DNA from 4 places in the Cytobacillus sp. SAFR-174 genome. Region 2 is predicted to be linked to each of the others. Evidence: riboswitches for the same ligand, from Rfam matches in the RefSeq annotation. Region 2 holds a riboswitch; each other region holds the start of a gene.
What was found. A riboswitch is a leader RNA that binds a small molecule or an ion and turns the genes downstream of it on or off. The one in region 2 is predicted to bind thiamine pyrophosphate.
Positions count from the first base shown of each region.

Region 1: it holds a riboswitch for thiamine pyrophosphate, as region 2 does, so the genes downstream of both, tenA (thiaminase II) here and thiT (energy-coupled thiamine transporter ThiT) in region 2, are expected to answer to the same signal.
Region 3: it holds a riboswitch for thiamine pyrophosphate, as region 2 does, so the genes downstream of both, ACTHRG_RS00120 (ABC transporter substrate-binding protein) here and thiT (energy-coupled thiamine transporter ThiT) in region 2, are expected to answer to the same signal.
Region 4: it holds a riboswitch for thiamine pyrophosphate, as region 2 does, so the genes downstream of both, ACTHRG_RS15390 (YkoF family thiamine/hydroxymethylpyrimidine-binding protein) here and thiT (energy-coupled thiamine transporter ThiT) in region 2, are expected to answer to the same signal.

Region 1 covers NZ_JBQCMZ010000010.1:98,963-106,776, reverse strand. Annotated here, with positions in the region: gene ACTHRG_RS12275 (DedA family protein) at 1-67, shown strand, start outside; gene ACTHRG_RS12270 (MGDG synthase family glycosyltransferase) at 84-1,229, shown strand; gene ACTHRG_RS12265 (DUF6843 domain-containing protein) at 1,287-2,123, opposite strand; gene ACTHRG_RS12260 (TIM barrel protein) at 2,245-3,075, opposite strand; gene ACTHRG_RS12255 (DUF1287 domain-containing protein) at 3,180-3,887, shown strand; gene tenA (thiaminase II) at 3,908-4,597, opposite strand; TPP riboswitch at 4,658-4,759, opposite strand; gene thiW (energy coupling factor transporter S component ThiW) at 4,917-5,405, opposite strand; TPP riboswitch at 5,520-5,635, opposite strand; gene ACTHRG_RS12240 (DUF302 domain-containing protein) at 5,705-6,088, opposite strand; gene ACTHRG_RS12235 (alpha-hydroxy-acid oxidizing protein) at 6,192-7,301, opposite strand; gene ACTHRG_RS12230 (PaaI family thioesterase) at 7,464-7,814, shown strand, end outside.
Region 2 covers NZ_JBQCMZ010000002.1:254,915-262,728, reverse strand. Annotated here, with positions in the region: gene qoxA (cytochrome aa3 quinol oxidase subunit II) at 1-889, shown strand, start outside; gene qoxB (cytochrome aa3 quinol oxidase subunit I) at 879-2,855, shown strand; gene qoxC (cytochrome aa3 quinol oxidase subunit III) at 2,845-3,450, shown strand; gene qoxD (cytochrome aa3 quinol oxidase subunit IV) at 3,451-3,756, shown strand; gene ACTHRG_RS03580 (hypothetical protein) at 3,838-4,077, opposite strand; gene ACTHRG_RS03575 (hypothetical protein) at 4,198-4,476, opposite strand; gene ACTHRG_RS03570 (VOC family protein) at 4,647-5,018, shown strand; gene thiT (energy-coupled thiamine transporter ThiT) at 5,167-5,766, opposite strand; TPP riboswitch at 5,830-5,932, opposite strand; gene ACTHRG_RS03560 (MATE family efflux transporter) at 5,985-7,325, opposite strand; gene ACTHRG_RS03555 (AAA family ATPase) at 7,606-7,814, shown strand, end outside.
Region 3 covers NZ_JBQCMZ010000001.1:18,988-26,801, reverse strand. Annotated here, with positions in the region: gene ACTHRG_RS00145 (glycoside hydrolase family 13 protein) at 1-1,068, opposite strand, end outside; gene treP (PTS system trehalose-specific EIIBC component) at 1,160-2,563, opposite strand; gene tatA (twin-arginine translocase TatA/TatE family subunit) at 2,841-3,014, opposite strand; gene ACTHRG_RS00130 (NAD-dependent deacylase) at 3,117-3,851, opposite strand; gene ACTHRG_RS00125 (YkvA family protein) at 3,999-4,412, shown strand; TPP riboswitch at 4,491-4,599, shown strand; gene ACTHRG_RS00120 (ABC transporter substrate-binding protein) at 4,712-5,716, shown strand; gene ACTHRG_RS00115 (thiamine-binding protein) at 5,731-6,024, shown strand; gene ACTHRG_RS00110 (ABC transporter permease) at 6,021-6,788, shown strand; gene ACTHRG_RS00105 (ABC transporter ATP-binding protein) at 6,785-7,519, shown strand; gene ACTHRG_RS00100 (TatD family hydrolase) at 7,531-7,814, shown strand, end outside.
Region 4 covers NZ_JBQCMZ010000015.1:4,306-12,119, reverse strand. Annotated here, with positions in the region: gene ACTHRG_RS15425 (DUF445 domain-containing protein) at 1-929, shown strand, start outside; gene ACTHRG_RS15420 (YlbF family regulator) at 1,036-1,386, shown strand; gene ACTHRG_RS15415 (D-glycero-alpha-D-manno-heptose-1,7-bisphosphate 7-phosphatase) at 1,515-2,039, shown strand; gene ACTHRG_RS15410 (alpha/beta-type small acid-soluble spore protein) at 2,106-2,306, opposite strand; gene ACTHRG_RS15405 (energy-coupling factor transporter transmembrane component T family protein) at 2,557-3,336, opposite strand; gene ACTHRG_RS15400 (ABC transporter ATP-binding protein) at 3,323-5,023, opposite strand; gene ACTHRG_RS15395 (ECF transporter S component) at 5,007-5,603, opposite strand; gene ACTHRG_RS15390 (YkoF family thiamine/hydroxymethylpyrimidine-binding protein) at 5,605-6,210, opposite strand; TPP riboswitch at 6,297-6,398, opposite strand; gene ACTHRG_RS15385 (Cof-type HAD-IIB family hydrolase) at 6,615-7,481, shown strand; gene ACTHRG_RS15380 (coproporphyrinogen III oxidase) at 7,736-7,814, shown strand, end outside.

The sequences.
Region 1 (7,814 bases), on a different contig from region 2:
GGTTGTATTATTAGTTTTATTTATAATTTACATGCTAGTTAAAAATACGAAAACTAAATCCAACTGACAGAAAGGAGGGTATCATGAAAGTTCTCCTGCTCCCTTTATTTCAATTCCCCACGGGGCATTCAAAAGTTGCCAACACACTTCAGGACCATATTCAAAGCCAATATCCTGATGCGGAAATCAAAATAGTCGACTTTCTTTCCTATTGCAGTGATAAGCTTGAAAAGCTGGTCTCAGGTATATACTTAAAAGGATTCCTGGGTGCTCCTTTCCTTTACAGAGCCTTATATTACACGATTATGTATAAACAGCATCCTTTTAAATTGCAGCCTGATTTACAGGTTCTATCCTATTATTTTGAAAGAAAAATGCAGAAGTTCCTTGATGAAGAAAATCCTGATTTAATATTTTGCACTCATTCTTTTCCATCCGGGATCATCAGTTCACTCAAGCAAAAGGGACGATACCGGGACATTACTGCGGTGAATGTTTACACGGATTTTTTTATAAATGATATTTGGGGAAAACGGGGAATAGACTTTCATTTCGTCCCTCATACTGAGGCGAAGGAAAAGCTTATTAATAAACACCATATACCGGATGATCAAATTTTTGTTACGGGCATTCCGGTTCATTCTGCCTATCACCTCCCGGTTCCATTTAAGAAAGATAACCGGATACGCCATATCCTGGTTGCAGGAGGAAACAGCGGCTTAGTAAACTGTGATTTTATAGAATCTATACAAAAGGTTCCTCATATTCGATTTCTGATCCTGTGCGGAAATAATGACGAATTATATAGCTCACTCAATGCACTTGATTCAAAGCAGATCGAGCCAATTGGATATATTGAAGACCCCTACGAAATGAACCGGCTGTATAATAAAGCGGATGCTATTTTGACCAAACCAGGCGGAGTGACAATTAGTGAAGCGCTGCAAAAGAAGCTTCCGATTCTGGTCCATACCTCACTTCCGGGACAAGAGGAAATCAATTTGGACTATTTGCTTGAGAAACATCTGGTGACGGTCATTTCCGACAAACAAATTACTGAACAGCTTAAAAACGAAGAAGCTATAATTAGTCTAAGAAAACACATTGATTCTTATCTGGAAAAAGTCACTTGCCCTTTGGACTATGCCATCTTCATTTCAATTAAAAGCACCGGCAGAAAAACGCCGGACACTGTTCATTCCTTGAGAGCCGTTCCAACTATCAAGTAAACCTTCAGGTCATAAAAATATATAAACAGCCTGGAATCTCCAGGCTGTCTTGCATTTTCAATCAAACGTTTGATTGATTAATCCTTCTTCATAAAGAATATCCTCAATACCTGGGCCATCGCCCTGATCAGCTATGTCTTCCTCACAGCCAACCGAAAAATAGGTATACGAATAATCATATCCGTCTCCCTGTACACCGCCTGCTCCGCCATGTGAAATACAGCTGTCCGGTATAGGTTCACGCTTTCCCTTGTCATCCACATAATAGTACAAGTCTTCAATATACCCTTCACTCTGCGGTAAAGAGGTAATGGCATATCCCCTGTCATTCACCCGAAATACATCATACTCCCCTTCTGTCTCAGGCGCAGGAGCAATCTCTATCTCATGAACAATTCTCACCTGACCAGTATACCCTTTTGGAATTAGATAAAGGTCATGCGTTTTCTCTTCCAGATCTGCCTGCTGGAGCATCCAAAAGAACCCTGCCGGGAGCAGACAGGCGATGAGAAACCCGGCTGTATTTATGGTAATTCTCCTGCCTCCTGGCATCTCACGGTCCCACTTTCGCCACTCGTCAACCAAAAAGAAAAGAACCGCAGCAATTACTGCATAATAAGCAAACCCTTCCACAATAAAATAAGTCACAGCAGCTAAAAAGGTATGTATAAATGCAGATGCCGGGAATCGCCATACTGCCAGATTTCTGGTTAGAAACTCAGAAAGCAGTGAAACCGGAATGCCGTATATAACATTTCCGAATAAACAGTACAAAAAAACCACGATCAGGAAAAAAGAAAACAGTTCCCCCTCAGAAAAGAAAAAGAGAAGCCAAAATCCAAAGGTAAAAAGAATGGAAGCCTGCAGGGCCGTTTTTATTTTTGATCCCAGCATTGATATAAATTCCCTCCCTTTATATTGTGATTAATTTCACATATATACAGCATACAAACAAGGCATTTCCCATACTCCCTATATAAAGTTGCGCAGAAGGAATGTGGGGAGGCCTGCTCCCCTACCTGACAGACCCGGCCTCAATGACTTCTATTGCCCATTCAACTCCTTCTTCTGCCATTTTTTCCGAAGGGTTTGTGTGTGGTGTGTACTCCATGACAAAAAATACACCCTCACATTCCGTTGCTAAAAAATCCATCAGCTTCTTAATTTTATGATGCCCATCATTCTCATGAGATGGATGCACAGGCACCCAAATATATTTATCGCCCTGGTATTCAATGTTATGTAAATGAACAACTCTTACAAACCCGGACCATTTTTCTATATAATTTATGGCCTTCTCCCCTGCGGCTAATATATAATCCCCGATATCAACACAAAGGCCAAGTCCGTATTTCCTCCATGTCTCTACAGGAAAATGGTCAAGATATTGAATTCCTGCTGGCGATTGCTTGAATCCCACTTTAGGTTCACACACAATCATAATCCCATATTTTCTCTGAAGAGCACTGAGTTTCTTGAGTCCCTCCTCAATGATCTCTGCCGGATTCCCACTTGTTTCCTTTTTAAAGTAAGGAAAGTGCACCAATATGTATTCAGCACCAAGCCGGGACATCCTTTCCACTTCCGCCTCTAACTGGATCCAGGCTTCCTCTGGATTCATACTGACCTTTTCCAGAAGATCGTATTTGCTTTGTCCCCGGAAAAGAGGCGAATGAAGACCAAAGCTTTTGTTTGTTTTGCCCAGCAATTCAATAAAGCATTGAAAGGATTCCTCATCTTGAAATTCCCCTATCTCAATATGCGGCAAATAACTTTTAAAAAGTTTATGAAACAGCTTGCTGTCTGACAAAATGACGCTTCCTGATACCCCTATTTTATGAACCATTATATCCCCTCTCTTATGAATTGTTATAACAATCTTATCATACCTTCATGTAACTTATTGGGAAATAATGCCGTCTATTCAGTAAAATAGGTGAGGTGTACTTTATGTTTAAAAAGGTATTTACATCAATAATTGGAGTAATGTTATTATTCATTCTTTTTTTCCGGAGCGGAATTATTCTGGATTCCATCGGCATTCATTTTGGAAATCCAATTGCAAAGAAACTGGAGGTGCCCTCTGATTACTCACAGGCCGATTCAAATCAAAACGGCATTGCTGATCCGCTTGATATGGTCCAGACAGCCAGAAAAGAAGTGGAACAGCGCACGCCATATAAAAGTGCCTACTATGCGGGAGGCTATCCGCCCGATGGCGAAGGTGTCTGTACAGACGTGATATGGAGAGGATTCCAAGGAGCTGATGTAATCATAAAGGATCTTATTGATCAGGATATCGCCGGGAATACGGACTTGTATTCAAGAGTCCAGGGCAAGCCTGACCCGAACATTGATTTCAGAAGGGTGCCAAACCAGAATATCTTTTTTAGCCGGTTCGCAATGTCATTAACAACAGAACTGATTCCAGGAGATGTTAAGAACCTTAAGCAATGGCAGCCGGGTGACATCGTGGTTTTTCTTTCCCCTAAATTCGACCATGCGGCAATCATATCTGACAAGCGGACGAAGGATGGCATTCCATACGTGATACATAACTCCACACCATTTGCAGCAGAAGTAAAACTATCTTCTTTTAAGACTCCCATTACCGCTCATTACAGATGGGATTTTGAAAAAACGCCTGCGCTGCCATAAAGCAGATGCAGGCGTTTTTCTTATCTTACTGCCGCCGGACTGCCCGCCGGCCACTCTTCGCAGGTATAAGCCATCTCCCAGAAGCCAAGCTCCAGCTGGCAGCTTTTTCGGAAAGCGTCCTTCATTCGCTGCCTTTCTTCCGGTGATGCCGCATCAGCAAGCTCATCCAAACGGTTTCTCATATTCATGGTCACAGCTTCGACCCTTAAATTTGCATAAAAAGAGATCCACGGATAAAACGGATGGTTCTCATCTGGCTCATATTGCTTCATGAGCTCAAGCCCAATCTCCCAATAAGTCCATGGACAAGGCAATAATGCAGAAAGGATTTCACCCATGCCGCCTGTGTGGGCATGATACATCATGTGCTTAACATAATGATCAGCTGTTGGCGGGAGCGGATAACCCTGCAATGCTTCGTAATCCACGCCAATCTGCTGGCAAAAATTATGGTGGGGATGTACTTCGCTGTTCAATACGAATTCTATTTGCTGATTAAAATAAGCAATATCCTTACGCTCTGCAGACTTTGAAATGGCAATCCCATAAATATGCATGAACGCATTCAAATACTCAAAGTCCGCTTTAATGTAATGAGCCAGTGCCTCTTTCGGCACATCCCCTCTCCCGATACCCTGGACAAATGGATGTTCAAATATCAGCTGAAACAAATCTTCATTTTCCTTGCGCAGTATCTCTGAAAAAGTCATAAAAAATAGCCTCCTTAATTAAATACAGAAGCTGCCGGGGAAAAAGCATGAGGATTTATATTGAGGTCCTCACTGCTTCCCTGCGCTGGCATTATCCAGATCAGGTTCCAAGGGACAAAGGAAAAGCTCCTTATCTCAGCCGTAGCGCCCCTAGCAGTTTTCTCACATTATTAATTATTTTTTATCGATTGTCTAACTTGATGTTTTCGCTCATAAATTTTGAATTTTGCCCATAACTCTTGAAAATGCTCATAAAGTCAGGTTGCTATGCTGCACTCGCTTACCTGCTTACTCAACTAGCTTTACCAGCCCAAAATCATCACATATTCTGAACCAAATTCTTCTCTTTAACCTTCGCTAATACTATCCAGCCTATCGACGCACCGGCAATGCTGCTGACCAGAAACGGCGGCACAAAGAAGAATGCACCAGCTGCACTGCCCATGAGAAACTTTGCGTATGGAACGGCAAACAATGCACCGATTATGCCGGTGCCCACCACCTCTCCCACTACAGCCCATATTTTCCGGCCGAATTTCAAATAAAGGACACCAGCCAAAAACGCACCGATCATGCCGCCTGGAAACGCAAGCAGCGTCCCGAATCCAAGCAGATTACGAAGCAAAGCAATCATAAAAGCGACGCCTGCTGCAGGCAAGGGGCCAAGCGTCACCGCGGCCAATACATTCACCGCATGCTGGACCGGATAGGCTTTGGCTATACCTGCCGGGAACCAGAGCAAATGGGATCCCAGTGTCCCAATCGCCGTAAATAAAGCCATAGTAGTTAACAATCGGGTTCTTTTCATCTAAACCTCCTTTCTAAAAGGGCAGCCTGATTGCTTATCAGGATGAGAAGTATGTATACAAAAAGGCCGGATCCCCACAAAGGACCCGGCTTGGTTTAAGTATATGAATCGACAGATTGTCAAATCCTACTTCCCTCCGCTGGCATTAACCAGATCAGGTCCATAAGAGTCGGAAAGCTATAAGCGCTTTCCTCTCAGCCCGCACATTCGGGGCACCCCTAGTAGTTACATAGATATTTAATTTGATAAGCTGTTTCAAGCTTAACAAATTATTCCGGCACTGTCATCAAACTTTTAACTTATATACTTTTCCTGATGCACTGGATTAAGCGCTCTTCAATTTCTGCTGCGAAGCTTTGAACAGATTCGTCATTGATTAGCTCAATCATACTTGTCGGCTTAGGCATCCCAATTTTCGTTTTGCCCTTGTCTTCATAAACGACAATTTTACAAGGCAGGAAGTAGCCGGCCATTTTATTCTGTGTTAAAACGCGATGTGCTTCATTCGGATTACAAACCTCTAACACATGGAATGCCTCGTTATATTCCAGGCCTTTTTCCTGCAGCTTCTCCTGAACATTAAACTGCCATAGAACTCCAAACTTTTCGTCCTTCAGACTTCCTTCCAGTGAGGATATCGCTTCTTCAATTGATTTTTCGGTTTCAGCTGTGTAATCGAACATGACTGCATCTCCTTTAGTATTGGCATATTAATCATGTACCCCTATAGGTATAGTAATAAACACAGTCTTAACTGTCAACATGCCAAGCTTTTGTTAGAATGCTTTATCGAATTAACTGCAGACCAGCAATATCCTTTAAGCTCCCCACCCCTGCCAGAGAAAGCGACACTTTTGTTTCTTCTATAAAGTTGGCAAGCACTTTTTCAACTCCATCCTCCCCGCCAATGGCCAAGCCGTACACATACGGCCGTCCCAGACAAACGGCGTCAGCTCCAAGTGCCAGAGCTTTAACCACATCTGAACCTCGTCGAATGCCGCTGTCAAACAATACTGGAATCCTTCCTTTAACTTCCTTCGCGATCGGTTCAAGCGCATCAATCGCCGCAATCACTCCATCAAGCTGTCTGCCGCCATGATTAGAGACAATGATTCCGTCTATCCCTCTTTCAACGGCCAGCCTGGCATCTTCAGGGTGGAGAATGCCCTTTAATAAAATCGGCAGGCTGGTTTTCTCTTTTAATCTGGAAATATGCTCCCAGCTTAATGTTGGATGATGAATATTATCAAGGATTGCCTGTACGACATCGCCGTCCTGGAGAGAAGCCATAAAGACTGGATCGCTTTCATAATTTGCTTTTCCATAGCCAATCTTTAACGGGGAAAAATTGTTTCTTAGATCAGCTTCCCTCCATCCCATCATCACCGTATCAACCGTTAACACAATTGCCTCATACCCTGCTTTCTCCGCACGGCGAACCATGCTGAAGGAGGCTTCTTCATAATTGGACCAATATAATTGGAACCATTTTGGACTCGAATCTGTTGCCTTTGCAATTTCTTCAATGGAATAACTGGATACTGTGCTCTGAATAAAAGGAACTCCAAACGAAGCTGCCGCCCGGGCAGATGCCAGCTCACCCTCACTGTGTTCAAGCCGCTGCATTCCAATCGGCGCAAGGAATACTGGATAAGGATACGTTTTACCAAATAAATTCACACTTATATCCGGCAATGAAACATCCCTCAGCATTCTCGGAACAATTGAGTATTTTGCAAAGGATTCGATATTCTTTTTCAGCGTTTCTTCCCCGCCGGCTCCTGATTGGACATAGCCAAATCCGCCAGCCCCCATCACTTTCTCTGCTTCTTCTTCCAGTTCCTTAAATGAAATAGGAAAATTTTCTGCGAAACTAATATTCTCTACTTTTGCCATCTTCCAGCCCCGCCTTTTTTTGAATTTATTGAAAATAATATCACTTTTTTTGATTTTAAGAAACCATGTAATAATTTTGGAGCCTCTTCTCTGCAAATTAGCAGGGATTTCACAAAAAATCGGGAATAACCATTTTAACTAAAAGAAATTGGAGTGTAGCAAATGCTAATCAAACAGCCTTTTGATGAATTCCTGAAATTCCATTACGAAAGAATCAATGAAAGCAAAATGAAAGTCACTTTGCCCATCCAGCCTCTCTTTATTAACAGCGCCGGACTGGTGCATGGAGGGATCATTTCCACTCTTGCGGATGTAGCAATGGGGAATATTTTCGAGCCGGATGAAAACCAGATGCAATCCGTGGTCACCGCTGATTTGAAGGTCAGTTTCTTAAAGGGGGCCACAGGGGAATATCTTGTTGCAGATGCTCACCTTGTGAAAAGAGGAAGAAGCCTCAGCCACACGGATTGCCTGATTTATAACGATCAGGATCAGGTGGTTGCCAAAGCATCG
Region 2 (7,814 bases):
TACCGAATTAATTAACTGGTCCCTGATCTGGATGCTTCTTGTTGTAGTCGTCGTATTTGGATTATTTGGCTACATCGTCTGGAAATATCGCGAGAAACCAGAAAATAAGGATTATGAACCGCCTGAGGAACATGGAAGCACACTCCTTGAAATTATCTGGACCGGGATTCCGATCTTAATTGTCATTGCATTAACGATCCCGACCGTAAAAACACTTTATGCTCTTGAAGAAGCACCAAAAGGCTACGAAGAAAAAGAGCCTATTACCATACATGTAACCTCTGCAGACTGGAAATGGATTTTCAGTTATCCAGAAGAAGGAATTGAGACGGTGAACTATGTCAATATTCCTGAAGATAGACCTGTGCTGTTCAAAATGACTTCTGCAAGCACCATGCAATCGTTCTGGGTGCCTGCACTTGGCGGACAAAAATACACCATGCCGAAAATGGAAACAGAATTATATCTTGTCGCAGACAACCCTGGATCTTATGAAGGCCAGAATACGAACTTTAACGGCCGCGGCTATGCGGATATGAAATTTGAAGTGCTCGCCCAAACCCAGAAAGATTTTGACCAATGGGTTGAAGATGTTAAGGATACAGCGCCTAAATTGACTGAGAAAGAATACGTTGGGCTGCTGAAGCCTACTCATTTAGGAAGACTGACCTATTCAAATACTCATTTGGAATGGGTTAACCATGCCGATCCTGACTCTAAGGCATATACAAATCCTGAACTCTACAGAGGTCATGGATATCAGGGTAAGACGTTCGAAGAAGACGATAATTATAAAAATAAGAAACCGAATGTAATTGAAGGTCATGGCGAAGATAAGGGCCATGATGTGAGTGAAGAAAACCATGGAGGTGACCATCATGGGCATTAAATGGGATGAGTTTTTTATTACGGGAGATCCCCTTATACTAGGTTCTCAGATTGCTATTTTGCTGACAATGATCGGTGCAGTGGCTGGGATTACCTATTTGAAAAAATGGAAATACCTGTGGACAGAATGGCTGACTACAGTTGATCATAAAAAAATCGGTATTATGTATATTATCTCCGCTGTATTAATGTTTTTCCGCGGCGGGATGGACGGGTTGCTGATGAAAGCTCAGACATCACGTCCCGAAATGGAATTCCTGAATTCCCAGCATTACAACGAAATTTTCACAACACACGGCGTGATTATGATTCTTTTCATGGCGATGCCGTTTTTGATTGGTTTAATGAACGTTGTCATTCCGCTGCAGATCGGTGCCCGTGACGTTGCCTTCCCTCAGCTGAATGCTCTAAGCTTCTGGCTGTTCTTCAGCGGAGCTATGCTATTCAATATTTCCTTCGTTATCGGAGGGTCACCTGATGCTGGCTGGACTTCCTACTTCCCTCTTGCAGGCAAGGAATTCAGTCCAGGCATTGGCAATAACTATTATGCAGTTGCCCTTCAGATTGCCGGTATCGGTACATTAATGACGGGTATAAACTTTATCGTCACGATTTTGAAAATGAGAACAAAAGGTATGACACTGATGAAAATGCCGATGTTCACGTGGACTACTTTCGTAACATCCATTTTGATTGTGGCTGCTTTCCCTATTTTCACTGTCGCATTGGCATTAATGACGTTTGACCGTCTATATGGAACACACTTCTTTACCGTATCCGGCGGAGGCATGGATATGCTTTGGGCTAACCTGTTCTGGCTATGGGGGCACCCTGAGGTATATATTGTTGCCCTTCCTGCTTTCGGGATTTTCTCAGAAGTCATTGCAACTTTTTCAAGAAAATCATTGTTTGGATATAAATCGATGGTATTTTCCATCCTTGGAATTGCGCTATTAAGTATGGTTGTATGGGTTCACCATTTCTATACAATGGGTTCAGGACCTGCAGTTAACTCATTCTTTTCCATCACGACGATGGCGATTGCCATACCGACTGGAGTTAAGATGTTCAACTGGCTGTTTACGATGCGTAAAGGCCGCATAAAAATTACGTCTGCAATGCTTTGGGCACTTGCATTCGTTCCTTGCTTTGTCATCGGCGGGGTTACAGGCGTTATGCTGGCAATGGGTGCAGCGGATTATCAGTATCACAATACCTTATTCCTGGTTGCCCACTTCCACTATGTATTAATTCCGGGTGTCGTGTTTGCAGTATTTGCAGGCCTGTACTACTGGTGGCCAAAAATGTTCGGCTTCATGCTGAATGAAAAAATCGGAAAATGGCATTTCTGGCTATTCGTTATCGGCTTTAATGTAACATTCATGCCTATGTTCTTCCTTGGATTAAACGGAGCAGTAAGACGTGCATACACTTACTCTGCCGAGTCAGGCTTTGCACCTCTATTCATGCTTTCGGCCATTGGTTCTATTGTTCTTGCAGCCGGATTCGCTGTCTTCTGCTATAACATTTACTGGAGCATCCGCTATGCGGACAGAAACATCTCAAGCGATCCATGGGATGCAAGAACTCTGGAATGGTCTACTGCATCACCTGTTCAGTTCTATAACTTTGCGAAGCTGCCGGAAGTGAAATCTCTTGATCCATTCTGGCACATGAAGAAAAAGAATGAAGGTTTAACATTGCATGACAGTGAAATTGAAGAAATTCATATGCCAAGCAACTCATGGGTACCGATTTATATGGGTGTTATCTTTGGCATCGCAGGTTTCTTCCTTGTGTTTGAATGGCACATCGCGGCTGCTGTTGCCGGTATCGGCATCTTTGCCGGATTGATTATCCGTTCATTCGATTACAACGAAGGATTCCATGTTTCAAAAGAAGAAATTCACCGAATTGAAAACGCGTGGAGAAAAACAGAAGGAGAGGTGCACGATCATGTCAGCTAAAGTGGATACGTCTCTGCCGCTTGAATATCAAACTGAGCAGGACCGCATGAATATTCTCGGCTTCTGGGTTTTCCTTGGCGCTGAAATCGTCCTGTTCGCCACTCTGTTCGGAGTATATGGAGTTTTATATGAACGCTTTGCAGGAGGGCCAACACATAAAGATATCTTTGTCATCAAGGATGTCATGATTCAGACAGTCCTCCTTCTGACAAGTAGCTTTACAATGGGTATTGCCATTTTTGAAATGCGCCGGCATAACCTTAAAGGGCTAATCACCTGGCTGGTGATTACCCTCGCTCTTGGCGCAGGCTTCCTTTTCATGGAGATTAATGAATTCGTCCATTATGCCCATGAGGGTGCAACTATGCAGACAAGCGCATTCCTTTCCAGCTTATTTGTTTTGCTGGGGACACACGGAGCTCACGTAACTTTGGGCATCGGCTGGGCAACGATGGTCATCATTCAGCTTCTAAAAAGAGGCCTTACCCCTACTACAGCAAGAAAGACGTTTATTATCGGCCTTTACTGGCACTTCCTTGATGTAGTCTGGATCTTTATCTTCACATTTGTGTATCTGAAAGGACTGGTGGCTTAAATGGAACATCATCAATCAAAAAGCTTCCCGATAAGCCATGTCATTGGATTTGTAGTTTCCCTTGTGCTGACTTTTGCAGCAGCAGGAATTGCATTAAAAACGAACCTTTCTTTTAAAGTGATCATGTGGATCATCGGCTCACTGGCTGTCGTTCAGGCAGGGATGCAGCTGTTCATGTTCATGCACTTAAGAGAAGGTGAAGACGGCAAAACGAACCTGGTCAATATGATTTATGCCGTATTTATGGTAATTGTCATTGTAGTTGGTTCTATTTGGGTGTTAACCTCTGGACATGCTTCACATTAAGTTATGAAAGCACAAGTGCCTTGATCACGGCGCTGATGCTAGGCATTACAAAAAAACCGGTCTCCCCATTGGAGGCCGGTTTTATTTGTATTGTCTGATTCCCTTGCTTCCCTTTGTCATTTCTTCCATTACGTTGATAAAAAATCCGAATCCGAACAATAGCATGGAAGAAACCATAATGCTTAAGCCGATGGATAATACATATTCGCCTGTGATTCCGCTTACAAAAAAGCCTGATATAAAAACAATGAAACCTACTATAATACCTGCTGCTGTACTATTCCTGAAAAAATGCAGTACACGCTGCTGTTGAAGTGTCATTTCCCCATCTCCTTTTATTTAATATTCTAACTATGTTCACAAATTTGTCAAACTTTTTGTCACAAATTTGTCAAAATTATTTTCGTAAAAAAAAAGCTCTGCAAGCTGCAAAGCGATTTTCTACTGATATAGCTTTTTAATGTTCTCCAAATCTTTCTTCAGACTGCATATTTCCTGCCGGGTCAGCATGAGCGGCATTTGATCGTAGAGTGTAATAATTTGTCCTCCCTCATCTTCTTCATGAAGGGATAGATAGTTATACAGAGTTTCACATTGGTTTTTGTTGAGGACTGACTGGGTACTGAAGCTTTTTACTTTCTGGATTTCAAAGGCACTGGCTTCCGCATGAAAAACACCTGTGATAATGTTTCCCTGCAATGTATTGGCCAAAGTCTTCACTCCCCTTTTTTAAGTAATATACCCATTTTTCAGAAGTAATTGCCTAATATATTGGATTTGTTTAGAAAGATTATTATCCGGTAAAGGCATTTAAATCAAAAATAGGGAAGGGAAAAACTGTATAGAAAGGAAATATATGATATATCGAATTAAATAAAGGGGAGAATTCTATGAGTAAATCATTTATTGAACAAGTACATTATATTAGAATTCCTGTAAAAGATTTAGAACTGTCTGCCCAATGGTATAGAGATGTATTAGGGCTCCAGTTACTAAACAATACTGGAAAACTTGCAATTTTAAAAGTAAATGAAGGACCTTTCTTACTGATCTTAGTTCCTACCGAAGATGAAACTTTTGCTCATTTTACAATTGATAATGAACAAGAATTTAGCATTGGGTTTACAAGTCCAGAATTATCTAAATTTCATCAGCACTTAATTGATAATCAAGTTAAGGTCGAGGATATAAAAGAAGATAATGGTCATGCCTTTTTCCATTTTTATGACCCAAATGGCAATAAACTTCAAGTACACTGGTGAGATTATAATAAATAGTTCATTTTGAACGGTATTGGAACGGGAACGCCCTAACCAGACGTTCCCATAATCCTTCCTGAAAACAACTTTTTATCAATCAAAGCCGATATATAAAAAACCTCTCTGAAATATTTCAGAGAGGCGGATATTATTAGGAAGCAGTCTTTTGAGTTTGAAGTCTTTCATCCGATTTCTTTATGATTAATCTCGGTGCCGATGAAATAATTAATACGGCCAGGACTGAGCAGAGAATTGCCGCTCCGAGCATGGTTGCTCCGTTTGCCAGGAAGGAAAAGAGAATCGGTGACATCCCTTCCGGCGCATAGCTTCCGAAGAAGATCACACCTGCAATGAAATGCCAGAAATATCTAGCCAGGCTTCCAGCGAATACGGCTAAGACAACCCAGGCCAATGCCTTCTTCTTGTTACCTGCCTGCAGCTGATTTTGGATGACCCGATAAAACAAACCGGCAATACCGATACAGGCAAATGCCACAAAATACTCAATAAATGCCTGAAGCGGAGTGGCAATCCAGGCATCCCCCATGGCAATCTGCAAGATTCCCCATAAGAGGCCTGCAATGAAGCTGACCTTAAAGCCCCGCCTGAAAGCCAGAATGAAAATCGGAATCATCGCGGCAGATATGGAAATGGATGGCGACAGCTTGATGGATGGCAGAAAATCAAGAATGATAGCAAAGGCAGCAAAAAATGAGGCCTCTATCATCGCCGTCAGGCTTAATTTTTTCATAAAAAAATCCCCCTTCAATCGTATGACGATACCCCAAGGGAGAACAAGCAGGCAGAAAACTACCTGCCTATCATTCCACATTCCTGCGCTAGCATTAACTAACAGGTTCAAAGGGTCAGAACAGCGGACTGTTCACTCTCAGCGATATGCTCCCCTTGTGGCACGTTATTAAATTATCCGCTTTTAGTATATATGAAATTCATGATGGTGAAAAGGATTTATTTTCCCTCGCTTATGATAACCTGATTATCCCACTTTCCGGTGCGGTAATACATATAGGCGATGAAACTGCTTATTGCAAAGCTGACACCCATACCTGCAGCTATGCCTTTATCACCCATAAACTTTGAAAATAGAAATGTTAAAGGATAGCGCAGGATCCAGAATGAAACGATATTCAGTATCAGCACTTGAAACATCGCACCAGAAGCTCTAACCACACCATTTAATACAAAATTAATGCCGAGAAGCGGATAAAAAAAGGCAATGATCTTTAAATATTCAGTGCCGTAGTGAACTGATTCTTTATCCTGGATAAACAGGCGCACCCCGTGTTCTGCAAATAAGACCGTCCCAAAGGCGATGAGAAACATGATTCCAAGATTGTAAATGACTCCGTACAACGCAATCTGATGCACCCGTTCCCATTGATGTCCCCCTATATTTTGACCCGCCATACTGTTGACTGCAGTTCCCAATGCCATCGCAGGAAGCATAATGATGCTGTCAATGCGCTGTGCGGCACCAAATCCCGCTACCACGTCACTGCCAAAAGAGGTGACGACAGACATAATGGCCATAACACCAGCTGATATGACAGTCATTTGGAGCCCTGAAGGGATGCCAAGCTTGAATATCAATGCTGCCTCCTCTTTATGCGGCCAAGAAGGAATAGTAAATGGTGCCAGCTTTTTGCGGAGTATGAATACCATTCCGATTATAAATGCAAAGCCCTGTGATACGACTGTTGCATAAGCGGCTCCTTCAATACCAAGCTGGAATACAGAAATAAAAAGAGGATCCAGGATTGCATTTAATACAACTGCTATCAGGACAAAGTATAAAGGATTTTTGCTGTCTCCGAGCGCCCTGAGTATAGTTCCTATAAAATTGTAGCCAAATAAAAACAGAATTCCAATAAAGTTAATCTGCAAATAGGATGCTGCACCTTCGGCCATTCCCGCAGGTGTGCCCATTAAGGCCAAAATCCTTTCAGCAAGCAGGAATCCGGCTGTTCCGAGAACAACTGACAAAATTGCCTGAATGACGGTAAAGGCATTTAGATATCGTTTCAGCCCCTCTTCGTGATCTCCTCCCTTCTGCTGGGATAAAATCGTTAATGCCGCATTGTTTATGCCGATGATAAAAGAAAGTACTGTAAAAATTACAGTGCCTGAAACTGCGGCAGCTCCCAATGCATCAGCCCCCAGCAGATTCCCGACCCACAGACTATCTGTAAATTGATAGGATATCTGCAGGAAATTTGTGAGCATAATGGGAGTGGAGAACACCAGCAGCTGTTTGAATATGTTTCCTTTTGTAAAATCCTGCTGAGCCATCTATACACCTTCCTAATTTTTTTCACAGTTTCTATTATTAACTATTTCACTTTCAGTTTCCATTTTTATGGTTTTGTGTGTTTTTAAGTTTCTAAAATTTTTTTCTTAACCGCTGTCACATTTTTTTCACATATTACTGGCGTCTGAACGCTGTTGTAGCACACTTTGTAAAAAGCAAAATTATTTTTCCATAATTTACAACGTTTAAAAAGTGTAAAACCCTGTATTTAACAATTTTAATTTCTTATAATGTAGATATGTTCAATGAGGAGGGAAATAGTTGAAATCACGTCTTAAGAAGCCTTCGACGATTATTTCTATTGCATTGGTGGTCACGGTGATTTTGGCAGCGGTTATTTGGACCGTACAAGCAGGAAAAAAGGATGTGACAGTTCCGTTTTCTTCTGTGGAAAAAATTATTGCCTCCCAGGATGGAAAGACTGTTGCAGTACAGGAATATAAAAATGGAAAACTGCTCATTACAGCTCC
Region 3 (7,814 bases), on a different contig from region 2:
CAGCAGTGTTGCCAGCATCTTTGCTGACTTATCCCAATACTCTGCATCATTCCCAAATCTTGAAACAGAGCGCGGCTGATCATGATTATTAAAGTAAAGACTGTTCCAGCCAACCTCATCCAGTTCATTTTGCCATTTGGTCAGATTTGTTTTTAAGTCAAATAGATCCAGGGGTTTGAGGTCCCATTTGCCATTTGGCCCGTTATCAAGACTAACATGTTCAAATTGGAAGACCATATTTAACTCATTGCGTGATTCACCTGTATATTGCCGAGCCCACTCCGGATTTACACCAGGCATTTCACCGACAGTCATGACATCATACTTCGATAGGGCCTTTTCATTCATCTCCTGCAGGTATTCATGAATTTTTGGGCCGTTCCGATAATACTTGCTTCCGGAAGCATATTTCTTTCCTGGCTTTGGTTCATCATCTGGAAGTCCCTCCACTTTGGAGATAAAGTTGACTACATCCATTCTGAACCCGTCAATCCCTTTTTCAAGCCACCAGGTCATCATGTCGTATATTTCTTTTCTCAGTTTCGGATTCTCCCAGTTGAGGTCCGGCTGTTTTTTTGAAAACAAATGCAAATAATATTCTCCTGTACTTTCGTCAAGCTCCCAGGCAGACCCGCCGAAATTGCTGCCCCAGTTATTTGGCTCCTTTCCATTTTTTCCTTCATGCCATATATAGTAGTCCCTGTATGGATTATCTTTCGATTTCCTTGCTTCTGAAAACCAGATATGCTCGTCTGAACTATGGTTCACTACCAGATCCATAATGAGTTTGATGCCTCTTGTATGCAGCTCTCCAAGAAGCTCTTCCCAATCCTTCATTGTTCCAAACTCACGCATAATTTCCTGATAATCACTGATATCATAACCATTATCATCATTTGGTGATTTATAAACTGGAGAAAGCCAGACCACATCAATTCCAAGCTCTTTCAAGTAATCAAGTCTAGAGATAATTCCCTGTAAATCTCCTATTCCATCTCCATTGCTGTCCATGAAGCTTCGAGGGTAGATTTGGTAAACTACACTCTCTTTCCACCATTGCTTCTTCATAATGCAACCTCCGGTATATTTAAATATTGATCAAAGCCTAAAAATGGCGATACCATGGAATCATAGAACTCCATGGCATCAATCATTTTATTTAAGCTTTTTTAAATTTCGAGAAAGCTATAGTTAATACAAACGGCACAACTAGGGCAATTCCCATTCCGATAAAGAAAGCACCCCAGTTTTCCGCAAAGATGGAGAAGAATGCCGGTAAGCCGCCTACTCCAATTGACGGTGCCTTAACTCCATTAATAGTGATGAATATGCCTGCTGCAGCTGACCCAATAATCGCTGCGAAGAACGGATACTTAAAGCGAAGATTAACCCCAAACATCGCAGGCTCCGTTACACCCAGCCACGCTGAAATTGAAGAAGTGAGCGCAAGCCCTTTCAGCTTTTCGTTCCCTTTGCTTAACAGCATTATGGCAAAAGCGGCTGAACCCTGTGCAATATTGGATAGTGCCACCATCGGCCACAAAAACGTGCCGCCAATGCTGCCGATTAGCTGAAGATCGACTGCCAGGAATGTATGATGCATGCCAGTGATAACAAGAGGTGCATATAATCCTCCGTAAATCAATCCTCCAAGGGCCGGAACAGCATCAAAGATTCCGACAACCCCATTTGTAATCCAGCTGCCGATCGTGAATGTAATTGGTCCGATGGCAATAAAAGAAAGAAATCCAGTAATAAGCAAAGCGATTGGCGCGACAGTCAGAAGCTGAAACGCATCAGGAATTCTTTTTCGCAGAAATACTTCTATCTTAGCCAAAACATATGAAGCAAATAATACAGGCAGCACCTGGCCCTGGTAACCTACTTTTTCAATTTCAAGACCAAATAAATTCCACTTCGGCACTTCTTCTGCTGCACCATAGCCCCATGCATTTAAAAGATCCGGGTGCACCAGCATCAAACCAAGCACCATACCAAGAAGCGGACTGCCGCCAAACCGGTTTACAGCACTCCATCCAATCAGGCCTGGAAGAAATACGAAAGCAGTATTGGCAATCAGGTTAATGATGCTCGCCAGATCAGCCCAGTTTGTATAAACTTCAACAAACGACTTATCATCGAAGAAAATATCCGGCGCTGTCATAATGTTGTTGATTCCCATAAGCAAACCAGCTGTTACGATAGCCGGGAGGATTGGAATAAAAATATCAGCCAGTGTTTTAATTCCACGCTGCAGGGGATTTAAGTTTTCGGCAGCTGCACTTTTGGTCTCTTCTTTTGACGATTCGCCAATACCGGTTGCATCTGTCATTTCTTTATATACTTTATCAACAAGGCCTTGCCCAATCACAACCTGGAATTGGCCATTGGTGGAAAATGAACCTTTTACAATATCAATATCTTCGAGCTTTTCTTTATTGACTTTTCCTTCATCTTTTAATGCAAAACGCAGCCTTGTTACACAATGAGTGGCCGCAGCGATATTATCCCTGCCCCCGATAGCTTCTACGATTTGCTCTGCTGACTCTTTATTTGTGGCCATTCTACTCTCTCCTCCTGTTACCGTTTTCATATTAAAGAAAAAAACAGTTATAAGGTTCTTATTTATCGTTCTCGATTTTTATAAATCTATCCATTACACACAAACAAACTTGTATATACATGAACTGTTTACGCTTTCATTTTATCTTGTATATACATGTTAGTCAACTATTTTTTCTTTTCCATTTTATATACCCATTCACTCGGTTCGAAAGCCATAAAATAGAAAAACCGGCTTCGAGACTAATCGTCTGCAAAGCCGGTTCTAAACCAGTAGGCTATTTTCTTTTATCATCATCATCATCTTTAGTGAGATCACGGGTAGATTTCTTAAATTCTTTTAAGGTCTCCCCGAATGCTCTCCCTATTTCAGGAAGTTTTTTAGGACCAAAAATAATAAGAGCAAGAACCAGGATGAGAATTAAGCCTGGAATACCGATGTTTGATAACATGCTGAACACTCCTTATATATCATATCGCTTGAAACAGCAGTAATCATGTTCATTGTCCATTATAGGGGATTGACTCAAAAAATCATAGTATGAGGGCTATTTTTATGAATCTTCATTCTCCCGCTGTTTAAAAGCACGATCAAGTTCTTTGAGAACCTCACCAATTTTGCGCTCATGGATCACCTCATCAGCATAAAAGTCAAAATCAGTGGGTTCCATATTAATAATCACCAGTTTTGCTCCGTTTTGTTTTGCTATCAGCGGAAACTGATTGGCTGGTGTCACAGTCAGGGATGATCCCAGAACAATAAATAATTCTGCCTTTTCTGATTCTGCCGCTGCAAAATCTAAAGCCTGCTCAGGCAGCATTTCCCCAAACAGAACTACTGAAGGACGAAGCAGCCCCCCGCAATTACATTGAACGTGTCCATGCAAATATCCCTCGCTCGGGAACTCTTTTTTGCATTTCTGGCAATGGAGTGTCTGCAGATTCCCATGAAGCTCTGATACATTTTCACTTCCCGCCAGCCGATGAAATCCATCCACATTCTGGGTGATAATACTCTTTAAAATGCCTCTCTTTTCCCAATCAGCAAGAATATAGTGGCCTTTATGGGGGCTGCACTCCTTAAGCCCGATTACCCGGTGCCGATAAAATTCTATAAACTCCTTCACATTTTCATTCAATGCTTCAGTACTGGCAATTTTCCCAGGGTCTTTCCCGTTCCATAAGCCATTATTGGCTGACCTGAAATCAGGCAGCCCGCTTTCCGTTGACATTCCTGCTCCAGATAGTATTACTGTATAATTTGATTCCTTCAGCCATTTCTCAAGCACAAATACCAGCTCCCACTAAAATATTGTCACAGCTTTGAAGGCTGTTTCCATTTTTTTCTCCTGTTTAAATGTTTATGTCATGTCCGGTATGCGGTAAATAATAGATTATAATTGTTTATACGAATTATCAATATAGGAGTGATGGCTATGCCTGAAATAGAAACGAAAGACTATAAGGACGGCTATAAAAAATTTTCTTCCAGAGCAAAACGCTATGCGGATGATCCTGAAAAAACAAAAGGCCTGCTAAAAAAGGCTACACTTAAAGCTGAGAAAAACAAATCTTCGTTAAGTGATATATGGGAAAAGTTTCAGCTGCTGATCGATTTAGTTAAGGCATGGTCAAAAGGCGATTACCGGCATATCTCCAAAAAATCAATTATCTTTATTATTGCATCCATCCTATACTTTGTCTCTCCTATCGACCTGGTTCCAGACTTTTTAATTGGAATGGGTATCCTCGATGATGCAGCAGTACTTGGTTTTGCCGTCAGTCAGATTACAGGTGAACTTGAGAAATTCAAAACATGGAAAGAGAGCCGGACTATTGAAATGAAATAATTTTCAAATGGTGCCCATTTTGATAATGTCTGCTATAATAAATCATGGAAAGTATTCATGCCTGTTAAAATTAAATAGCAAGAAATGTAGGGGAACCGGTGTGCCGGTTGAGACTTCATCCTTAAGATGCTGACCCTTTGAACCTGATCTGGCTAATACCGGCGTAGGGAACATATTCTTAAACAAAAATAAATTGTTTTTTATATGCGTCCCGGTATTATGCCGGGGCGTTTTTTATTTTCTGGGCAGACTAATATCAACTTTCCTTACTACATAAAGCTTTTTTGGGAGGTTTCTGTATGAAAAAGTGTATAGCAGTTATTTCTGCGATGCTGCTGTTATCCGGCTGTGCCGGCAGCGGCCAGGATGCTAAGACTGGAAATGAAGATCCAGGCAGCAAACAAGAATTGAAAGAAGTTACTGTCGTACTGGATTGGACGCCAAATACCAATCATACCGGCTTATATGCCGCAAAAGAAAAAGGCTATTTTAAAGAAGAAGGGCTCGATGTCGAGATTATCATGCCAGGTGAAGCAGGTGCAGATCAATTGACGGCATCAGGCAAGGCTGATTTCGGTGTCAGCTATCAGGAAAGCATCACGGAAGCCCGTGTACAGGGTGTGCCGCTGGTATCAATAGCGGCTGTCATTCAGCACAACACTTCCGGTTTTGCATCCCCTGCTGAAAAAAACATTAAATCACCGAAAGACTTTGAAGGAAAAACGTATGGCGGGTGGGGAGCTCCTGTAGAAAAATCAGTAATTGACTCCCTAATGAAGAAGGAAAATGCCGATGCTGATAAGGTATCAATTGTGAACATGGGAGATGCAGACTTTTTTACAGCGGTTAAAAGAGATATAGACTTCGCATGGATTTATTACGGATGGACAGGTGTAGAAGCTGAGCTTCGGGGGGAAAAGATTAACATGGTCTACCTCACAGACTACTCAGAAAAACTGGATTACTACACGCCTGTTCTGGCAACGAGTGAAAAAATGATTGCAGATGATCCGGATACTGTCAAAGCATTTGTAAAAGCTGCAGCCAAAGGATATGAATTTGCAATCGGCCAGCCTGAGGAAGCAGCTGATATTTTGTTAAAGAATGCTCCTGACCTGGACAGCGAACTGGTCAAAAAGAGCCAGGAGTGGCTATCCCCGCGCTATCAGGACGATGCTGCCAGATGGGGAGAACAAAAGCTTGAGGTCTGGGAAAACTATGCAGACTGGATGCATGAAAATGGTCTTTTAGATAAAGAATTAGATGCCGGCAAAGCATTTACAAATGATTTCCTGCCGGAATAAGGAGAGTTTATGAAATGGCAAACGCACTTGTAAGCATTCAAATCATTCCAAAAACTAAAGATGGGGAAAGTGTTATCCCGTACGTTGATGAAGCAATCAGTGTCATTCAGCAATCCGGTGTTAAGTTCGAAGTGCATCCACTCGAAACAACGATGGAAGGCGATTTAGAACATTTATTGAAAATCATTGCTGATATGAACAGAAAAATGATTGAAAAAGGAAGCAGCAATGTAATCTCACAGGTTAAGATTCTCTATCAGCCCGATGGAATTGAAATGAGTGATTTAACGGAGAAGTACCGTCCATGATCAATGTATTCAGAAAAGGGTGGAGGCCGGCTGCGGTTCTCCTCCTTTTATTCATTCTTTGGGAAGTGGCGGTAAATCTGGCAGAGGTCCCTGTCTGGCTCCTGCCTCCCCCGACCGATATCATTCAGGAGGGGGTTTTAGGCTGGGATGGATTCCGCCCGCATCTTCAATCGACAGTCCTGCTTTCATTATGGGGATTTGCCATTGGCACTGTCATCGGATTGCTTACAGCTGTAATATTGCACTTATTACCTTTTATAAGGGAGTCTGTTTACCCGCTTCTCATCCTTTCACAAAATGTGCCAATAATTGTTCTGGCTCCTTTACTGGTTGTATGGTTTGGATTTGGCATACTTCCAAAACTTATTGTCATTACGCTGGTATGCTTCTTCCCCATTACTGTTGCAGCATTGGATGGTTTTCGGCAAACTCCGGCAGATCTCAGGCATTATATGCTGATGGCTGGAGCCGGCAGAGGACAGCTGTTTTGGAAGCTTGAGCTTCCCCATTCCCTTCCATCTTTATTTTCCGGGCTAAAGATCTCTGCAACCTATAGTGTGATGGGTGCTGTAATATCTGAATGGCTCGGAGCTAAAGCCGGAATAGGGGTATATATGACTTTAGCCTCTTCTTCCTTTCGGACAGACCGCGTTTTTGTAGCCATACTTGCGATTATGCTGTTAAGTTTGCTGCTTTTTGGAGGTATATTACTGTCAGAACGTTTGCTTATTAAATGGAAGTCCAGGGAGAGTGGCAGGAAATGATACAATTATCGGTTAATTCTCTAACGAAAAGTTTTGACTCAAATCTGGTTTTAAGCAATTTGAGTTTTCAAGTAAATGAAGGAGAGTTTGTTTCGATTTTAGGTCCATCAGGCAGCGGAAAGAGCACTATCTTTAACCTGATTGGCGGGATGCTTCTGCCTGATGAAGGGTCCATAATGCTTCAAAATGCCGAAATCACCGGCAAACGCGGGTCAATTAGCTATATGCCCCAGACACCTTCCCTGATGCCATGGAGAACTATCCTTCAGAATGTTCTGCTTGGCCAGGAAATTATGGGGAAAGCCGATCCGGAAACTGCCAGAAAAATGCTTCAAAAAGCGGGACTCGGTGACTATGAAAATGCATTTCCACATGAATTATCAGGAGGCATGAAGCAAAGGGCCGCCTTCATCCGGGCACTATTAAGCCCGCAGCCAATCATACTGCTGGATGAACCTTTTTCAGCTTTGGATGAACTTACCCGTCTTGATATGCAAAAATGGCTTCTCGATATTTGGAATGAACATAAGCCGACGATTCTGTTTGTCACTCACAATATCGAAGAAGCCATTTACCTCTCTGATCGAATATTAATACTCGGCAGCAAGCCTGCTAAAGTGGTTCAAGAATTTAAAGTTCCTTTTGGGCGGCCGCGAATGGAGGGAATTTTCCTGGATAAAAATTTCCTTGAATGCAAAAGAAGCATCCATCTTGCGCTGAAAAATCATTAGGAGGCAACAGCATGGATAATTATATTGATGCCCATATTCATCTTGATAAGTACAGCGATATTGATTTAGAAAAAATGTTTCATGAATTGCCGTTTAAGCTTTCACTTATTACTGTTTCAAGCGATTTAACCTCCTGCAAAAGAAACCTTGCTCTTGCAGAAATCTATCCCTTTGTTAAACCTGCCTTTGGTTTTCACCCTGAACAGGTTCTGCCCAATGATCATGATATATCAGAGCTTTTCAGCTGGATAAAGACTCACACAGAGCAGATGGCTGCTGTTGGCGAGGTTGGCCT
Region 4 (7,814 bases), on a different contig from region 2:
CACCGGAAAGCATCAAGAAAAAGTTCATCAATGATCAATTTCAGCGTGATATAACCGGGATTGTTCAGAAAGAGATGGAAACTATCCTGCAATCAGAAAAATCAGCAGAGGACATTCTTGCAGCGTTTGGAATCACGGATGGCCAATCGAAAACGGAGAACCGCATAAACTTATTAATTGAGCAGAAATATGAAAAGATTATAAGTGAATATCGAGGCCTGCCTCTTAAAGAAGTTATTCCTCAGGGCCTTTTGGATAAAGCGGATGAAAAAATCCCGGCTATCAGTTCAATGATCCTTCAAAAGGGGGCTGATTATTTCTCCAGCATTGAAGGTAAAATGAGGATCCAAAGAATGGCTGATGATTTTGTTCGTGAACGCAGCGGCGTGCTCAGCAATATGCTGCAGATGTTCATGGGGAACATCAATCTTGGGGATAAAATTCAGCCGGAAATCATTAGGTTTTTAAGTAATGAGGGTACGGCCGACCTGATTACAACACTTTTACAAAAAGAGTGGCGCAAAATCCTTGAGATGGAAGCTGCAGTTATTGAAGACCAGCTCGAAAAGGAACAGATTCTTTCAGTATTAAAGAATATTGCACATAGAGTCATTAATCTGGAGAATGTATTTAGAAAGCCTATCTCATCTTTTATGGACCCTTATAGGACAGTACTGATAGAAGAGCTGGCTCCTAAAAGTGTTCAGATGCTTTCTGATTGGCTTTCAGGAAAGACAGAAATGGTTATGGAACGGCTTCGTCTGGCAGAAATTGTCCGGGAACAGGTCAGCAATTTTTCGGTTGAAAGATTAGAAGATATGGTCTTTTCCATCATCAAAAGCGAGTTAGCCATGATTACAAATTTAGGTTTTCTGCTTGGGGGTATTATTGGTCTCGTACAGGGAATCATTGCTATATTGATTAATTAAAGGGTATCGCCTCGCGTTTACTGTCATAGTTTGTTATAGTGTAGTGGATGTTCGAAACGGAGAGTGTATTGTCCATTTTGAACAAGAATCGGAAGGAGTGTTTTTAATGGCAGTAAATTTATATGACTCAGCCTATGAATTAGAAAAAGCAGTGCGGGAAAGCGATGAATATAAGGCTTTAAAGCAAGCATATGATGATGTGAATGCAGATCCGTCTGCAAAAGCAATGTTTGATAACTTCCGCAAAATCCAGATGGAACTTCAGCAAAAACAAATGATGGGCCAGGATATTACACAGGAAGAAGTAGAACAGGCTCAAAAGACAGTCGCGCTTGTACAGCAGCACGCCCAGATTTCAAAGCTTATGGAAGCAGAACAGCGCATGAGCATGATGATTGCAGAAATGAACAAAATCATCATGAAGCCTCTTGAAGACCTTTATGGTGCAGCTGAATAATACCATGAGAAAACTCCCGGAAATTGATCCGGGAGTTTTTTATACGAAAAAAGCATCTTCCGATATTAAACTGAACAAGGTTTGGGTACCTTTATGATAGATATCGATTTAATGAAAGGGGCAGCACATTGAAAAAAGCCATTTTTTTGGACCGGGACGGCGTTTTGAACGAGGTTCTATCAGACAGGGTAAAATTCGTTAACAAGCCTGAGCAGTTATATTTACTGGAAGGGGCAGCAGAAGCTGTGGCAGAACTGACCAAAGCCGGTTATGAAATTTTCGTTGTGACCAATCAGGGCGGCGTGGGACTCGGTTTTTTGAAAGAAAGGGAGCTAAAGAGAATTCATGAAAGGCTGCAGGAGCTTGTCTCAGTAAAAGGGGGACATATTAAAGAGGTTGCCTATTGCCCTCATAAGCCGAAAGCAGGCTGTGAATGCCGCAAGCCAAATGCAGGCATGCTGGTGGATTTGGCTGGAAGGCACAATCTTGATCTAACTAAAAGCATTATGGTAGGCGATCATGAACGGGACATTGAGGCGGGTAAGAAGGCAGGCTGTAAAACTGTTTTTATCGGCTCTGATCCAACTAGTGCAGATATCCAGGCGTCATCTCTTTTTGAGGCAGTGGATGATATATTGAATATGCTTAAATAGGGTGAAAAACCGCTTCCGGGATTAGCTGGAAGCGGCATTTTATTTTACTATGATTTCGTTTTTGGACTAGCGTGCTCCGCCAAGCTGCTGCTCAGCCATTTGCACAAGGCGCTTCGTAATTTCTCCGCCTACTGATCCATTTGCTCTTGAAGATGTTTCCGGGCCAAGGTTCACACCGAATTCTGTTGCAATTTCATACTTCATTTGATCAATTGCCTGACTGACTCCTGATACTAAAAGCTGATTAGAATTGCTGTTTCTTGCCATGTAAATCATCTCCTTGGTGTAGTTTTCTTGATTGTTACAATTATAGCTTTAGGAGAGTAAATAAGATTTATTCATAGTTGTTTGTGGTATTTTATGGTATTTTTTCGTGTGTGAAAAAGGCGGGTACGGCTCTTAGCCGCTTTCCGCACATAAATTGGAGCTGTACTTACAGAAAAAATTTTATGCGTACATAAAATTGCTCCATCCGACATAAAAAGGTGCTATCCGCACAGAAATCAAGAATAAGCTGTTAAAGTTCGCCATTATAAAGCTGTAAAAACCCGAAAAGCCATGAAATATAGGCACTAGCCAGTACTGCCCCTATAAAGAAGGTAAAATAAGCCCAATCTTTCCAGGAAACCGAGATTTTATGATAAAAATCCCGGTTTTTATCTCCGGTAAACCCTTTTGATTCCATTGCCATGGCCGTCCTCTCAGCTTTACGAATCGCTCCGGCAAGGAGAGGAACTGTATATCTCTTAAGCTCAGCCATTTTTTCCGGAAATGTCCCGGCTTTGGGTACTCCCCTGATCCGGTGGGCGCTTCGTATAATCTCAAATTCTTCTTTCATTAATGGCAAAAACCGGTAGCCTGCCATAATTCCATATGCAAGCTTTGGAGGGAGCCTGCATTGCTGCATTAAACTGAGCAGAAATTCTGTCGGCTTTGTAGTTAAAATGAACAGAAGGGACAGAGAGGTAAAGCTTAATACCCTCATTCCAAGGGAGAGGGCGCGCAAAAAGCCCTCCTCAGTCAATGTGAAGATCCCCCATGTCCATAATATGGTTTCTCCTTCAATCGTTTTAGAAAAAATTAAAGCTGACCAAATAGATATTGCAGCCATGAAAATAAATGGCGAGAAAAGCAGAATCCATCTTTTGAATGAAACTCTTCCAAAAATAAAGGTGGCTGCTGCAGTCATCACTAAGGTCAGAAAAGGTGTAACGGGATCAAAGAAAACCGATAGAATTAACACACAGACTATCACAGTGAATGCTTTAATGCTGGGGTTAAATTCATGTAAGAACAAGCTTTTCCCTCCCTGCCATGGACTTGATATCGTTCCTGAGTTTTTCTATGTAAGGAACCTTTAGGGAAGCAATTTTCATAATCTCATCTTTCTTCCATAATGCATCAGGCAAACCCTCGTAAATCTTCTCTCCTTCTGAAAGAACAACCACTTTGTCCGCATAGGAATGGAGGATTTCCATGTCATGGGTGATCATCACCACGGAACCTCCGCATTGAATTTTTGTTACCAATAGCTTCATAAGCTCCCCGGACGTCCTGGCATCCTGTCCAAAGGTTGGCTCATCAAGGAGGAGCAGTTCCTGGTCATTCACAAGCATTGATGCGACACTAAGCCGCCGCTTTTGCCCCTGGCTTAAGGAAAAAGGATGCATGTCAGCGTACTGGAGCAAGTCCACTTGAAGAAGAGCAGCCTCAACTGTTTTTTGAATATCGGCATCAGGAATCTGCTGTATCTTTAGACTAAAAGCAATTTCATCAAAGACAGAATCAGCAATAAATTGGTGTTCGGGATTTTGAAAAACGTAACCTGATTTCTGTCTTAACTTCTGCTCCTTCCATTGGGAAAGAGGGCGGTCATAAAAAAGAATTTTGCCTTTGGAAGGGGTATATAGACCAGCCAGCAGTCTGGAAAGCGTTGTTTTTCCTGATCCGTTTGAACCGGCAATTGCCACAAATTCGCCTTTTTTTACTGAAAAACTAATATTTCTTAGCAAGTCCTTACCAGCTTTATTAAAAGATAGGTTCTCTGCTGATAGGATGATCTGCTCTTCAAGAGCTTGGTGTTTGTTCTTCCGGTTGTCTAAATTCTGAAGTGCGCTAAAGGGATTTGCAAATCCGGCGATTAATTCCCGATCAGTTAACGGGAGTTTTTCCCCTTTGTAAATACCTTCTTTTTTTCCTGATAGGCCGGCTCTAACCGCGCTTGGCAGCCAGATGCCCTCATGCAGAAGTTCTTCTGCATATTGATTAAAGCATTCTGCGGTGCTTCCATTAAATAAAATTTCGCCATCCCGGTTTAGCACCACGCAGCGGTCGGTCAAATCAATCCAATCATCCAGCCTGTGCTCAATTATTAGAAGAGAAAATGCCTGGTTCTCTTTAAGCTCTTTGATGATGCGGGTAAGTTCATAGCTTGAAGCAGGGTCCAGATTTGCTGTCGGTTCGTCCAAAATCAGGATATCCGGTTTTAATGATAAAACACATGCCAGTGCAAGCTTTTGCTTTTGGCCCCCGGAAAGAGTGTGGATTAAGGAATGTTTATATGGCAAAAGATGAACAAGCTCCAATGCTTCATCAATCTTACTCTCTATTTCTTCAGGAGGTGTTTTCAAATTCTCAAGCCCAAATGCCAGCTCATCCTCGACTGTGGTCATGCAAAATTGGCTTTCAGGGTCCTGAAACACAATGCCAATGTGCTGATTAATTTCGCCAGGGCCGAACTCTTCCATCATCTTTCCTTTGAATGAAATAGTCCCGTCCAATTTGCCATCAACGGCCTCGGGATACAACTTATTTAAGCAGAAAGCAAGTGTGCTTTTTCCCGAGCCGCTTGGGCCCAATAATAGAACTGCTTCCCCTGGATAAAGGCTGAATTGCACATTTTTTATAATTGGTTTTTTCACATCTTCATACCTGAAGGAAAGCTGTTCAGTTATTAATATATGCCGGTTATCCTGTAATTCCATTTTCCGGTTTTCCCCTTTTCAGCTCTTTTCCAATTGGAAAGCTGTTCAATGCCCCGGTTTTCGCAAGGCTCTCGCTCAGCCATTTGCCCAGCAATCCAGCTAGTAAAGCACCGCTGATCAGCCTCACAAAAAACATAGCCGTTACATAACCGGGTGAGAGGGCCGTATAGCCGGAAATGAAATAGCCCCAAATAAAACTAGTAACAGAAGAACCCATGCCTGCAGCAATTAAAACCCATGTCCGGTAATTATTCCATTTCGTGGCCGCAAAAACAGCTTCCGCTCCAATCCCCTGAATCATCCCTGACAGAATCAGACGGGGACCAACTGCGTTGCCGATCATGACTTCAATGGCTGCAGCGATGGTTTCCGATAAAAAGGCTGCACCGGGTTTTCTGATTATGTACGCTGCGATGATCGAAACAATAAACCAAATGCCAAAAATAAGATCATAGCCAATTAAGCCGAACATTCCATATAGCACGTTGCCAAAGTGCATGAACACCAGGTAAACAACTGCAAACACAACTGCGAGTACAGACAGGACAATGACCTCACGAAGCTTCCACTTGTCGAGCATATTACTCAGCCCCCTTTTTGGAAGGACTATTGGCTGACATATTCACCGTCATAACAATATGCGTAGAAGCGCTTTTCTTGCAATTTTCAAAAGCATCCTCAAGTGTTTTAAACACAGCGTGTGCATCTCCATCTAGTCTTGAAGCATAATGCACCCCTTTAGTAAAAGTTCCCCGATTCGCTGCGAGCTCGACCTGGTCCATAATAACGTTCATGTAATCAGGAATACCCATCGGATAAAGGGCGAACTGGACAGCGACTTCCTGGCTGATCCCTGCTGCTGATTCTTCATTCGCCCGTTCCTCATTTTCAGCAAGATAAGCATCGCCTGCAGTATCACCGGGACATCCATTTGAAAAAGTGCCGTTAAACACTACATGGTCTCCATGCTTAACTGCTTCAAGATAAATAGCTTTGACCACATCGAAAACATGAATAGACCTGCCTCGCACACAGGTGCTCACATCATCTGTTTCCATCCATACCTTACTCTTGTCCACTTCTTTTAGAGCTGATAAAATAACATCTGCAAACCTGTCAGTCATTGGGTAAATTGAAAACCTGCACCCTGTAATTTCACTAGTTCCACATAAAAAATTTCCCTGCATTTTGCCATCCTCCTAGTAATAATGAAAATAAAAAACTGCATTCCCATAAGGAAATGCAGTTGAATGTATCAATACACTAGAATGATAGCCGTTCACCTGCACTTCCCCACGCTGGTATTATCCAGATCGGGTGATAAGAGTCAGAACGGATTGTTCTTCTCAGCCAAAAAGCTCCCCTAGTGCAAAACTTGGATATGCAGTTTTTTTATGACTCCATCTTAATACGGAGCAAACAAAATGTAAATGAATAATTTATCATTTTTATATCTCATGATCGGAAAATCATTAAGATCTTAAGCTATGAAAATATATTTCCACATTGTCCATGTTATGTTCTAATCAAGTCCTTCCCTTCATAAAAGTGTAATAGGACAATTTTACACCGAGAATAGGGGGCAAATTGGATGATATACAGAATGCTTGCTTTAAACATAGACGGAACACTACTCCAATCAAATGGAAGACTTCATAAATCAACAAAAGAAGCGATAGAATATGTGCAGCAAAAGGGGATCTATGTAACACTTGTTACGTCCAGAAGCTTTCCATCCGCGAAAAAAGTGGCTAAAGCATTGAAAATCAATTCTTTGCTGGTCACCCACAGGGGGGCATATATTGCAGCTTCCCAGGAAAAGCCGATCTTTGTAAAAAGGATTCAAGAAGATGAAACGTTTGAAATCGTGCGCCTGCTTGAAGGCTTTACCTGTCAAATCAGGCTGGTGCACGAAAAATATTCCCTTGCCAACAAAACGAAGCTCAATACCAATATGCTTGCTAAAACTGTTTTTACAACCGGTGATCCCATTTTTTATTCCCAGCAGTTTGTGGATTCATTAAGTGACACCATTTTAGATGAGCCTGTTACACCGCCGAAAATTGAAGTGTACTTTGAAGATAAAGAAGACCTTGAGGATGCTAAGACAGCCATTTGGGGCATGTTTGAAAATGTGGAAGTCATTAAACTGAATGATCTGAGGATGGACATTGTTCCTGCCGGAGTTTCAAAGCTGAATGGTTTGCTCTATTTATGTGAGCACCTTGGGATTTCCAGAAATCAAATGGTCGTTATAGGAGATTCTGGAGATGATCTGGAAATGATTGAAGCCGCCGGTCTGGGTGTGGCAATGGGCAATGCCCCGGCAGAAGTAAAAAAAGCAGCAGACTGGCTGACACGATCCAATGACCAGAGCGGCGTAAGCTACATGGTTAAAGAACATTTCCGCAAACAGCATCCAATCGATTTCCTGAAGAAAATGAATCTGTTAAAATAAAATGAATGAAAGAGAGTCCAGTCAGGCAGATGGGCTCTCTTTTTGATTCAGGCATTGGATAAAGAGAAAGAGAAAAAGAGAGGGAAATAAACAAAGCGATCCAATGGGATTCACTTCCCTGATATTGACCTTGTTTCCCCATTTCTGTACACTAAAAGGAGTTTGTCAACATGAATAATAAAGACTCTGCAGCTGCCGTCAGTGAGATGAAACACCGGCAGATTTATTATATTTTCTAAAAAAAGGTGATAGATTTGAACATTTCAATTTTAGGCATACAGGATGAACGGTTCCATCGGCCGCTTCGGCTGATCGGGAACCTCTTTTTTGAAG